DNA from 3 places in the Janthinobacterium sp. DSP2-3-3 genome. Region 3 is predicted to be linked to each of the others. Evidence: predicted binding sites of a transcription regulator. Region 3 holds the regulator's gene; each other region holds the start of a gene.
The links. Region 3 encodes FNR, which switches genes on or off when oxygen is low (the NO sensors DNR and NnrR bind a similar motif). Its sites were predicted from a motif close to TTGATNNNNATCAA; they were not measured.
Positions count from the first base shown of each region.

Region 1: the regulator FNR is predicted to act here: its motif matches at 2,147-2,160, upstream of paaA (1,2-phenylacetyl-CoA epoxidase subunit PaaA).
Region 2: the regulator FNR is predicted to act here: its motif matches at 1,464-1,477, upstream of ACP7DE_RS16705 (universal stress protein).

Region 1 covers NZ_JAFCWA010000004.1:195,548-199,270, forward strand. The annotation lists gene ACP7DE_RS09900 (M14 family metallopeptidase) at 1-527, opposite strand, end outside; gene ACP7DE_RS09905 (hypothetical protein) at 669-923, shown strand; gene paaX (phenylacetic acid degradation operon negative regulatory protein PaaX) at 1,048-1,977, opposite strand; gene paaA (1,2-phenylacetyl-CoA epoxidase subunit PaaA) at 2,245-3,234, shown strand; gene paaB (1,2-phenylacetyl-CoA epoxidase subunit PaaB) at 3,263-3,547, shown strand; gene paaC (1,2-phenylacetyl-CoA epoxidase subunit PaaC) at 3,562-3,723, shown strand, end outside.
Region 2 covers NZ_JAFCWA010000008.1:982-4,704, forward strand. The annotation lists gene ACP7DE_RS16695 (enoyl-CoA hydratase) at 1-16, opposite strand, end outside; gene ACP7DE_RS16700 (MFS transporter) at 93-1,394, shown strand; gene ACP7DE_RS16705 (universal stress protein) at 1,532-1,969, shown strand; gene mltA (murein transglycosylase A) at 2,009-3,238, opposite strand; gene ACP7DE_RS16715 (hypothetical protein) at 3,288-3,434, shown strand; gene apaG (Co2+/Mg2+ efflux protein ApaG) at 3,460-3,723, opposite strand, start outside.
Region 3 covers NZ_JAFCWA010000017.1:52,043-55,765, forward strand. The annotation lists gene ccoG (cytochrome c oxidase accessory protein CcoG) at 1-867, shown strand, start outside; gene ACP7DE_RS25545 (FixH family protein) at 922-1,446, shown strand; gene fnr (fumarate/nitrate reduction transcriptional regulator Fnr) at 1,450-2,208, opposite strand; gene ACP7DE_RS25555 (response regulator) at 2,448-3,723, shown strand, end outside.

The sequences.
Region 1 (3,723 bases), on a different contig from region 3:
AACCATTCCGCCATCGTTTCGCCGGGATGCTGGCGCGCGATGACCCAGACTTTCTTCTCGGCATCGGCGTCGCCGACCACCAGCAGATTCATGTCGCGGCCTTCCACGGTGCTGCCCAGGTCGATCAAGCGCACCAGCGGCGACGCTTGCGCGCTGTCGATCAGGGCCAGGTGGCGGTCCCATGGATACGGTTCGAAGTAGGCGTAGTACACGCTTTCTTCTTCCGGCGTGTGTGCTATGGTCATCACCGTGCCGTCAAAGCTGGTGGGCACGCGGAACCAGGTTTCGCGGTCGTAGCTGGCCACGGCCTGGTAGTCTTTCCAGCCGTCCGGGTAGGCCGACTTGCCTGCATTCATGAAGCGGATCGTGCACGCCTCGCCTTGCGCGCCTTGCAAGCGGAAGTAAAACCACTGCGTGATGTCGGCGTGGGAATCCTTGCGGATGTTCAGCTCGATGGATTGGGCATCGTCGGCGCGCAGCACCTCGATCGCGCCGGCGTCGAATTGCTGGCTGATTTTAATGGTCATGAGTGTTCCTGATAAAAACGTATGGGTTTTGCATCGTGTGCAATGGCGCGATGATACCTGTTTTGCGGTGGCCTTTGTGCTGGCGCAAACGATAAGGGACGTGCTTTGCTAACGTGGAAGCTCTAACACGGGGAGATCATCATGGATGACAACGGCAAGCACATACGCGAACTGGAAAAGAAAGTCAGCGCCCTCAGCGACGCTCTGGCGCACCTGGGCAAGGGCACGACCTTGCAGGAATTGCTGCGCATCCTGCGTTTCCCCGGCTACACCACGCCGGCCGAATTTACCTTCAATGTCGCCATCCTCGATACCATGCTGGTGCAAGCCAATGCGCTGGAAAAGCTGGGGCAGGATTTGCTGGCGGGTGCGAAGCAGGTAGTGGCGAAGCAGTAGGTTGAGGTGGGTTTAATATTTTCACCCCAAACGTAGAGGCCGGGGTCGCACCCTCCGGGGGAATAGGGCCAATGGACCGTATTCCGATTCCGAAGGAACCGACCCCGGTACTACGCCGTTGGGTTCAGGTATTAAGTCCACCGAAACGTTCAAAAAACCACGGCTCGACAGATGCGGCCTGCTTATCTTCGCGCCGCAGGGTGGCCAGGATATGTTCCTCGGCCGCCGCGTGGGTGATGCGGTACAGGTCGCGCGCCAGCACGTACGCTTGCGTGCCTGGCCACGGTTCGGGCAGCAGCTCGACGGGCAGTTGCGGATCGTGCAACTGCACGCGGCGATAGGCGTGCGTCAGCAGCGAGCGGATCACGAAGGCTTGCTCGGCATCGAACACGGGTTCCTCTTGCAGCAGGGTCAGCAGCGGTTGGAAGCGGGCGATGAATTTTTCGTAGCCGGCCATCACTTCCGACAAGTCCCAGCATTCGCCCACCATGTCGCGCAGGGGCCGTGTGCTGACATGCGGCAGCTCCGTGGTGTGGCAGACATACAGCTTGCCCTGTACTTCGTTGCGCACGAGGATATCTTCCAGCGCCTCCGAGTTGCTGGCTGGATGGCCAAAGATGCCGGGAGAGATCAAACCATAGCCCGCCCACAATAATTCCTTGCGCAGCGCGCTCCGTTCGGCGGCACCGATGCTGCCGGCCGGCCCGATCACCAGGGTCCAGCTGCCATCCCAGTGCACGACCAGCGGCGCATAAATGCGGCGATAGGCGCGTTCGAAGCGGGCCAGCGCCTCCGGGCGTATCGTATAGGCGCTGCGGCGGCCGTCACGTTGCGAGCTGAGCCAGCCCTCCTGCGCCAGGCGGAACACGCTGGTGCGCAGCAGGCGATCGTTGACGCCAAACGGCGCCAGCAGTTCGATCAGACTGCCCAGCCAGATGGCGCCGCCGCGCGGCACGATGGCGTCGCCAAAGATGGTCATCACCAGAGACTTTGAGCGCGGTGGGTCGCTTTCCAGGAAATCGGCTATCCATGCCGTGCAGCGGGTGTTCTTCATGTGGTTCCGGTCTGGCCGTGTTGCGGTCGATTCAATAAAAGCAGCAGTTTACTTGGCTGCGCGGGTAGCGCGTCAATAATTTGCCGGAAGCGCTGGTGGCACTTCGCAATGTTTTCTCATCAGCAATATCATACGCACAAAAAAGCGGCACAAGATACGAATTTTTAAAATGACTCACATCAAGTGTATGCAAATCGATTTTTGTATCGTATTATCTATTCATCGCATCGCGTTGCTGCGCAAAATCAAAGACATGGGAGACAGATCATGTACGCACAAATGGTTGAAACCGGCCTCAAGAACGTCCGTTCCATCGATGACATGGGTCAAGAAGAGCGCGCTTTTCAGGCGCGCATCGACGAAGGCATCAAGATCGAGGCCAAGGATTGGATGCCGGACGCTTACCGCAAGACCCTGATCCGCCAGATTTCGCAGCATGCGCATTCGGAAATCGTCGGTCAATTGCCCGAAGGTAACTGGGTCACGCGCGCGCCGACCTTGAAACGCAAGTCCATCCTGCTGGCGAAGATCCAGGATGAAGCCGGTCACGGCCTGTACTTGTACAGCGCCGCCGAAACCCTGGGCGTGTCGCGCGACGACTTGCTCGCTGCCTTGCACTCGGGCAAAGCCAAGTATTCCAGCATCTTTAACTATCCCACCCTGTCGTGGGCCGACATGGGCGCCATCGGCTGGCTGGTCGACGGCTCCGCCATCATCAACCAGATTCCGCTGTGCCGTTGCTCGTATGGCCCGTATGCGCGCGCCATGATCCGTGTTTGCAAGGAAGAATCGTTCCATGCGCGCCAGGGTTACGACATCATGATGTCACTGTGCAAGGGCACACCAGAACAGAAAGCCATGGCGCAGGATGCGCTGAACCGCTGGTGGTGGCCATCCCTGATGATGTTCGGCCCGTCCGACGCTGCTTCCGTCAACAGCGCCCAATCGGCGCAATGGCGCATCAAGCTGTTTTCGAATGATGAATTGCGCCAGCGCATGGTGGACCAGACCGTGCCGCAAATCGAATACCTGGGCTTGACCGTGCCCGATCCCGACCTGACATTCAATGCCGAGACGGGTCACTATGAATTCGGCGAGATCGACTGGGCCGAGTTCAACAATGTATTGAAGGGCAATGGCCCATGTAACCGCGAGCGCCTGCAAACGCGGGTCAAGGCGTATGAAGACGGTGTATGGTTCCGCGATGCTTTGCTCGCGTATGCCGATAAACAAGCCGCAGTCAAAGCGGCAGCGTAAATACATAAGACAGATAGGGGAGAGCAATATGAGCAAAGAATGGCCATTGTGGGAAGTTTTCATCCGCAGCCAGCACGGCCTGGCGCACAAGCATGTGGGCAGCCTGCACGCCTCCGACGCCACCATGGCGGTCAACCATGCGCGCGACGTCTACACGCGCCGCAATGAAGGCGTGAGCATCTGGGTGGTGCGCGCGGCCGATATCGTCGCCAGCAGCCCGGGCGACAAGGGCGCCCTGTTCGAGCCGTCGAACAGCAAGGTGTACCGCCATCCCACCTTCTTCCCGATGCCGGAAGAAGTCAAGAACCTGTGATGGGAGCGATCGCAATGGATGACAAGGTAAATTACCTCCTGCGCCTGGGCGACAACGCCCTGATTCTCAGCCAGCAGCTGTCGCAGCTGTGCGGCAAGGGTCCCGCGCTGGAAGAGGACATGGCGCTGACCAACGTGGCGCTCGACTTGCTGGGCCAGACGCGTTTGTGGTTCAGC
Region 2 (3,723 bases), on a different contig from region 3:
GATCTTCGTATTGCATAGTGTCTCCTCTGGATGAACGGTGTGACGATTGTAGCGGCTAACGGCAGCGGCGCGACAGGTGCGCTGCTATTATTGTGAGCCCGATCACCTTTATCGAGCAGCGTATTTTCTCCTCCTTCTTTCAGTACTGCACCCACTACCTGCGCGGTGACGGCAGCGCCGCCAGCGTCAATTTTCGCCGCCTGTGGTTCAGCAACGGCCTCAATTGCTTTGGCGCCCAGATCACCTCGCTGGCCCTGCCCCTGTGTGCGGTACTCTTGCTGCATGCGACGCCGGAACAGATGGGCGTGCTCGTTGCCCTGCAGGCGCTGCCGTTCGCCCTCTTCGGCTTGCCAGTCGGCGTGCTGCTGGACCGGCGCAGCAAGCACCCGATCATGCTCTTCAGCGAAAGCATGTCGGGCCTGGCCTTGGCCAGCGTGGCCGTCGCCTACTGGTGCGGCGTACTGTCGATGCCGTGGTTATATATAGTAGGATTCATCATCGGCACAGGTTTTGTCGTCGGCGGCGGCGCCGAACAGGTTTTCCTGACCTTTTTGGTGGGCCGCGATGGCTTGATCGATGCACAGTCGAAATTTGCCGCCACTGAATCGGCTTCGCGCCTAATCGGCCCAGGCCTGGCCGGCGTGCTGGTGCAAGTTTTGTCAGCGCCCGTCGCCATCCTGTGCACGGCTTGCGGCTATCTGGTTTCCGTCTTCAATTTGCGTGCCATGAGCGTACGCGATCCGCGTCCCGCACCATCCGACAAGCACGCCTTGCGCGACATCGCTGACGGCTTGCTGTTTGTCTGGCGTGAACCGCTGCTGCGCGCGCTGGCCTGGGGTGCCGGCATCTGGCACTTCCTGTTTTACGCCAGCATGGCCTTGACGGTGCTGTTCGCCACGCGCGACCTTGGCATGAGTCCTGGGGTGCTGGGCATGACGCAGATGCTCGGCGGCGCCGGCGTATTGCTCAGCGCCTTCATCGTCAAGCCGCTGACGCGCCGCTATGGTGCCGGCCGCACCATTCTCATCGGACTGGCGTCCACCTCCGTGTGCTTTGCCATGACGCCCACCATCCCCGCCGCGCTATTCGGCAGCGCGGCCGCCAGCGCCGTGGCGTATGCCGTGCTGATGTTCTTTTTCGATTGCGGCGTGATGCTGTTTTTTATTCCCTACCTGGGCCTGCGCCAGAAAGTCACACCCGACCCCATGCTGGGCCGCATGACCTCGACCATGCGCTTCCTGACGGTGGCGACGGCGCCGCTGGGCGCGCTGGCCGCCGGCTGGGTAGCGGAACACTTCGGCGTGCGCAATGGCCTGGTCTGCATCGCGGCGGGCAGTATCTTGTTGACCGTCGCCATGGTGTGGGGCACGCCGCTGCGTAGCGTGCGCACCTGAAGCGATAAACGGGCATACACTGCTGAAAGATTGCCTTGGCGACACTATTCATGCCAAAGCCTGTGAGGTTTGATTTACATCAAGGTTTTAGTTGATGTAAATCCATAAGCTGTCTTACATCACTCTAGGAGCACGTCATGTTTAACACCATTTTATTTCCCACCGACGGCTCGCCGCTGTCCGACAAAGCGGCCGAGACGGCCCTCGCCTTCGCTCAATTGAACAAGGCCAAGCTGGTCGCCCTCAGCGTGGTGCAGCCCTTCCCGTTCTCGCCGATGGCCGATGGCGGCATCGTGCTCGACGCCGGTTTGTACGAACAACAAATGCAGGAAGCATCGCAACGCGCCGTCGACAAGATCGGTGAAGCGGCGCGCGCCGTCGGCGTGCCCTTCGAAGGCGTGGTCGCCGTCTCGCCCAGCCCGCACGAGGAAATCGTCAATGCGGCGCAAACCTACCATTGCGACATCATCCTGATGGCCTCGCATGGCCGCAAAGGCTTGAACAAGCTGTTCGTGGGCAGCGAAACGCAAAAAGTACTGGCGCATACCCAGCTGCCAGTCATGGTCTTGCGCTAACCTTGCGCTAGCGCACCCCCGCCCGGCGCCGCGAGAAACTCAGCGCGCCGGGGCCTGTTTCGGCAGCAATACCCACACGGCGCCGCTCTGCTTCATGCGGCCCGCATTCTCCGCCGCTTCCGCACCAAAACCAAAGAAGTAATCGACCCGGATGGGCCCGCGAATGGCTCCGCCCGTATCTTGCGCCATCACCAGGCGCTGCATGGGAATCTCGCTATTGGCTTGCGTGGTGGACAGGAACACGGGCGCACCCAGCGGCAGGAAACGCGAATCGATGGCCACCGAGCGTTGCGGCGTCAGCGGCACGCCCAATGCGCCTTTCGGCCCCACTTTCGGATCGGGCAAACGCTCCTCCTTGAAGAAGACATAGCTCGGGTTGGCGTTGAACAATTCATCCTTGCGCGTGGGATGGCCGGCGATCCACGCCTTGATGCCCTGCGCGGACGCCTGGCTCAGGGTCAGCTCCCCCTTGTCGACCAGGTAGCGGCCGATCGATTTGTATGGGTGGCCATTCTGGTCCGCGTATGCCACGCGCACGGTTTCCTGCGTATCGGTCAGCTGCACGCGCCCGGAACCCTGCACTTGCAGGAAGAAGGCCTCGACTTCGTCATCCACCCACAGCAATTCCTTGCCCGTGACGGCCGTGGCACGCTCGATGTCGGCGCGGGTCGCATACGGGATCACCTTCTTGCCGACCAGCTTGCCCCGTAAACGCATGTTTTTCAGTTCTGGGTACACGCCAGCCAGGTCGACGGACACGAGATCGTCCGGCACCTTGTACAGCGGCGTCTGGTATGGACCGCCGCGCTTGCGCGCGCCGTGCAGCAGTGGCTCATAGTAGCCCGTGACGAGGCCAGTACTGACGCCATCGGCAGTGATGACTTGATTGGGCACAAAGAAGGTCTCGAAGAACAGGCGGATGGCCTTGTCGCTGTCGGCATTCACCTGACGCGCTATCGTGCATGATTCTTTCCAATCCGGACGTTTCACCAGCACGCCGCACGAAGCCATGAACGCTGGCCAGGCGGCGCGCATGTCATCGCGGCCCCAGCCAGGTAAGGCGGCAAATTTGGCGGGTACGAAGGTGGGCGCTGCCGCATCCGTGATATCCCTGGCATCGGCCGGCTTGGCCGGCACCGGCTTGACGACGGTCGGAGCGATGGCCGGCGCCTTGCCAGTCGCGGTGACCGGCGCTGCCGGCGGCGTGGTACAGGCGGAAAGCGCAAGCGCGACGGCGCCGACTGAAACGGGTAGACTACCGCGTGTCAACAGACGGCGGGTAAATACTAAGCTGCGGGTAAATAACATAGGAGTGCGTATGTGGATCTTGATGATAGAGGCGCTGGTGGCGTTCTTCTTGCTGGCATTTATAGTCTGGTGGACCATGTATTCGGGCAAAAAGCCCGCGCCACCGGCGCGCAAGCAGCTCAGCAAAGAACAGGACAGCACCGAAAAATTGAAGTAAGGGGGCACAAGCCCCCGGCGTCACGTCAGTGCAGGGTACGCGGTACCGACAGCACGAACTCGGGAATCGGCGCTTCGAACTGATGGCCATCTTCAGCCACGCAAAAGTATTCGCCGTGCATCGAGCCTTGCGGCGTGCCCAGCATGGTGCCGCTTGTGTATTCGAATTGCTCGCCCGGCTGCAGCAGCGGCTGGTGGCCGACGGCGCCCAGGCCGCGCACCTCTTCCACCTTGTTGTTCGCATCCGTGATGACCCAGTGGCGCGAAATCAGTTGCGCACCGGCCGTGCC
Region 3 (3,723 bases):
CAGGCGGTGACCACCTTGAATTTCGGTCCCTGGGAATGGTTCTGGGTCTTGTTCTACAGCCTGGCAACCTACGGCAACGCGGGCTGGCTGCGCGAGCAGGTGTGCAAATACATGTGCCCCTACGCGCGCTTCCAGAGCGCCATGTTCGACCAGGACACGCTGATCATCACCTACGATACCAAGCGCGGCGAACCGCGTGGCGCCATGAGCAAGAAGGCCGGCAACAACGACAAGCTGGGCGATTGCATCGACTGCACCCTGTGCGTGCAGGTGTGTCCGACCGGCATCGATATCCGTAACGGCCTGCAGTATGAATGCATCGGTTGCGCCGCCTGCGTCGATGCCTGCAACAGCGTGATGGACAAAGTCGAGCGGCCACGGGGCCTGATACGCTACAGTACCGACCATGCGATGGAAAACAACTTCAATTCGAAGCAGATACGCCAGCGCGCCATGCGTCCGCGCGTGCTGATCTACACTTCCATCCTGGCCCTGATCATCATCGCCGTGTGTACTTCGCTGGCCTTGCGCACGCCCCTGAAAATGGACGTGATCCGCGACCGCGGTTCGATGGGACGCGAAGTGGAAGACGGCATGATCGAAAACGTCTACCGCCTGCAGATCATGAACACCTCGGAGCAAAGCCAGCATTTTAAAATCAGCGTCTCCGGCTTGCCGGGCCTGACCTTGCTGACGCGCGAAGAAGTGATGTTGCAGCCGACGGAAACGCTGGGCTGGCCGATCCGCCTGCGCGTGCCGCACGGGGTCGGCGAAAAGGGCTCGAACAAGATTGCGATCGAATTGCACTCGCTGGACGACCCATCGCTGCATGTACGTGAAAGCGCGGTATTCATCGTGCCGCGCTAATGTAGGAAGGCCAGTCCCCGCATGGGGACTGGCTGATCAAACAGGAGAAATATCATGTCCGACAGTCTCAAGCTGCAAGCACCCGTTGCACCGTGGTACAAGCATCGCTGGCCTTGGCTGCTGATGATCGGCCCAGGCTTGTCCGTGGTCGTCGGCAGCTTCATGGGATATATCGCGTTTACGCAGCCCGATGCACTGGTGGTGGGCGACTATTACAAGCAGGGCAAGGCAATCAACCAGGATTTGAAGCGCGACACGATCGCCAGCAACCTGGCGATGGATACCAGCTTATCCTATGATGTGGCGCACGCGCGCCTCAGTGGTTCCGTGCACAGCTTCGGCAAGGCTTACCAGGGTCCGCTGCAGCTGCATCTGGCGCATGCGACCTTGCCGGAAAAGGATATCAAGCTGCTGGTGCAGCCCGATGTGGCCGGCAACTTCTCGGTAGCGCTGCCGATGCTTGAGCGCAGCCGCTGGCAAGTGCTGGTGGAAAACGATAAACGCGAGTGGCGCCTGTCCGGCATCTGGACCTGGCCCCTGCAGCGCAGCATCGCGCTGCATGCTGACGCAGAGCTGTAAAGCTTACTTGCAGACGTCGGTACCAGCCGTAATGGCTTTCAACTTGGCGGGCTGCAAGATTTCAATTTCGCGATTCGAGACGCGCAGCCAGCCTTCCTTCTTGAACTTCGACAGCAGACGGCTGACGCTCTCGATGGTCAGCCCCAGGTAATTGCCAATTTCCTCGCGCGACATGCGCAACTGAAATTTGCTGGCCGAATAGCCGCGCGCTTCATAGCGTGAGGCCAGGTTGACGATAAAGGCGGCAAAACGCTGCGTCGCCTGCATATTGCCCAGCAACAGCATCACGCTTTGCTCGCGCGTGATTTCCTGGCTCATCATGCGGTGGAAATGGCGCAACAGGGTCGGCATATTGCCCAGCAATTGTTCCAGGCTGGAAAACGGTATTTCACAGACTTCGCTGTCTTCCAGCGCCACGGCATTACAGTGGTGGCGGTCGGCGCTGATGGCGTCCATGCCCAGCAGTTCGCCGGCCATCTGGAAACCCGTCACCTGCTCTTCGCCACCCGGATTGATCTGGTACGTCTTGAAGTGCCCCAGGCGGATCGCATACAGGTTCTGGAACGAGTCGCCGATGCGGAACAGCGAGGCGCCGCGCACGATCTTGCGGCGGCGGCCGATGATCTGGTCCAGCCTGTCCATATCGCCCACATCGAGGCCCATCGGCAGGCACAATTGATGCATGCTGCAGGTCGAGCATCGCGCACGCAACGCTTCCACGTTCACTATGGGCAAGGTGGGAGTGAGTAGCGCTTCAGTCATGTTGATACCTTTTAGAAAATGCAATAACAAGTTTACTGCATACACGGTTGCCGTGTGCCAATTTCACCGCAATTGCGCTGAATAAACGACGTTCTGACTTTAATTATATGGCAACATCGTCAAAAGCCCATGCGGGGAGGGCAATTTGCGCCGCACCGCTTGCCAAGCTCGGGTATTGATAGGAAAATTCCTGACAGCATTATCTGCCGCCTGTGCCGCCCGGTACTGAAAAGGAAATCATGAAGCCTCTCGGCATTAAAGCAAAAGTCGCGCTAGCCACCAGCCTGACCTCGATCGCCATGATCGCGCTGGTCACCATGATCCAGGTGCAGCACATGCGCGCCGACTTCACCAAAGTGCTGCTGAGCCAGCAATCGGCCCTGATTACCCGCACCGCTGCCGAGCTCGACGACAAGCTGGGCATGCTGCTGCAGATCGTCGCGCTGACGGCCAGGCAGCAGCCGCCGGAATTGATCGCCCAGCCCGCCCAATTGCGCGAATACTATGCGCGCCGCGCGATGCTGGTGCTGTTCGACGACGTGCTGGTGCTCGATGCGCAAGGCGCCATCGTGGCCGACATGCCGCGGGTCGCGGGACGCGCCGGCATCAACGTCGGCGAGCGCGAATATTTCCAGACCGTCGTGCGCACGCGCCAGCCCATGATCACCGAGCCGATGCTGGGCAAATCAAGCGGCATGCCCATCGTGCAGATGGTGGCGCCCGTGCTCACCGCCGATGGCCAGGTGGCCGGCGTGGTGATTGGCGTGCTGCGCCTGTACAAGGATAACCTGCTGGGACGCCTGCGCTCGGAAAAGATCAGCAAGAGCGGCTATTACTTCATCCTCACGCGCGGCGCCGTGCCGCGCTACGTGCTGCATCCCGACACCAGCCGTTTGCTGCAGCCGCGCCAGCCGAACGCCAACCTGACGACCACGCAGTTGCTGAAGGAAGATGGCGAAGGCAGCATGGTCAGCACCAACAACCGCGGCATCACGGCCGTCAACAGCTTCAAGCGCCTGAAATCCGTGAACTGGCTGCTGGGTGCCTCGCTGCCCGTCGAGGATGCCTTCGAACCCTTCGATGGCGTACTGTACCGGCTGGTACTGTGGAGCATCCTCGCTTCGCTGCTGGCTGCTTTTGTTCTGGGCTGGGTCACCGTGCGCCTGCTGTCGCCGCTGGTACGCCTGCGCGACACCCTGCTGGCCCTGCGCACCAGCGGCAACCGCTTCACTCCCGTGCCGGTGCAGCAGCGCGACGAGATCGGCGAACTGACGGAAGCGTTCAACGGCCTGATGAGCGAACGCGACCGCCTGCAGCAGGAGCTCGAATCGCGCGCGGCAGAGCTGGAACAGGAGCGTGACCGGGCCGAGGCGGCCAACCGCGCGAAGAGCGATTTCGTGGCCAACATGAGCCATGAAATCCGCACGCCCCTGAATGCCGTGCTGGGCATGGTGTACTTGCTGGGCAATACCAAGCTCGATACGGAACAGCGCAAGTATCTGACCATGGTGCGCG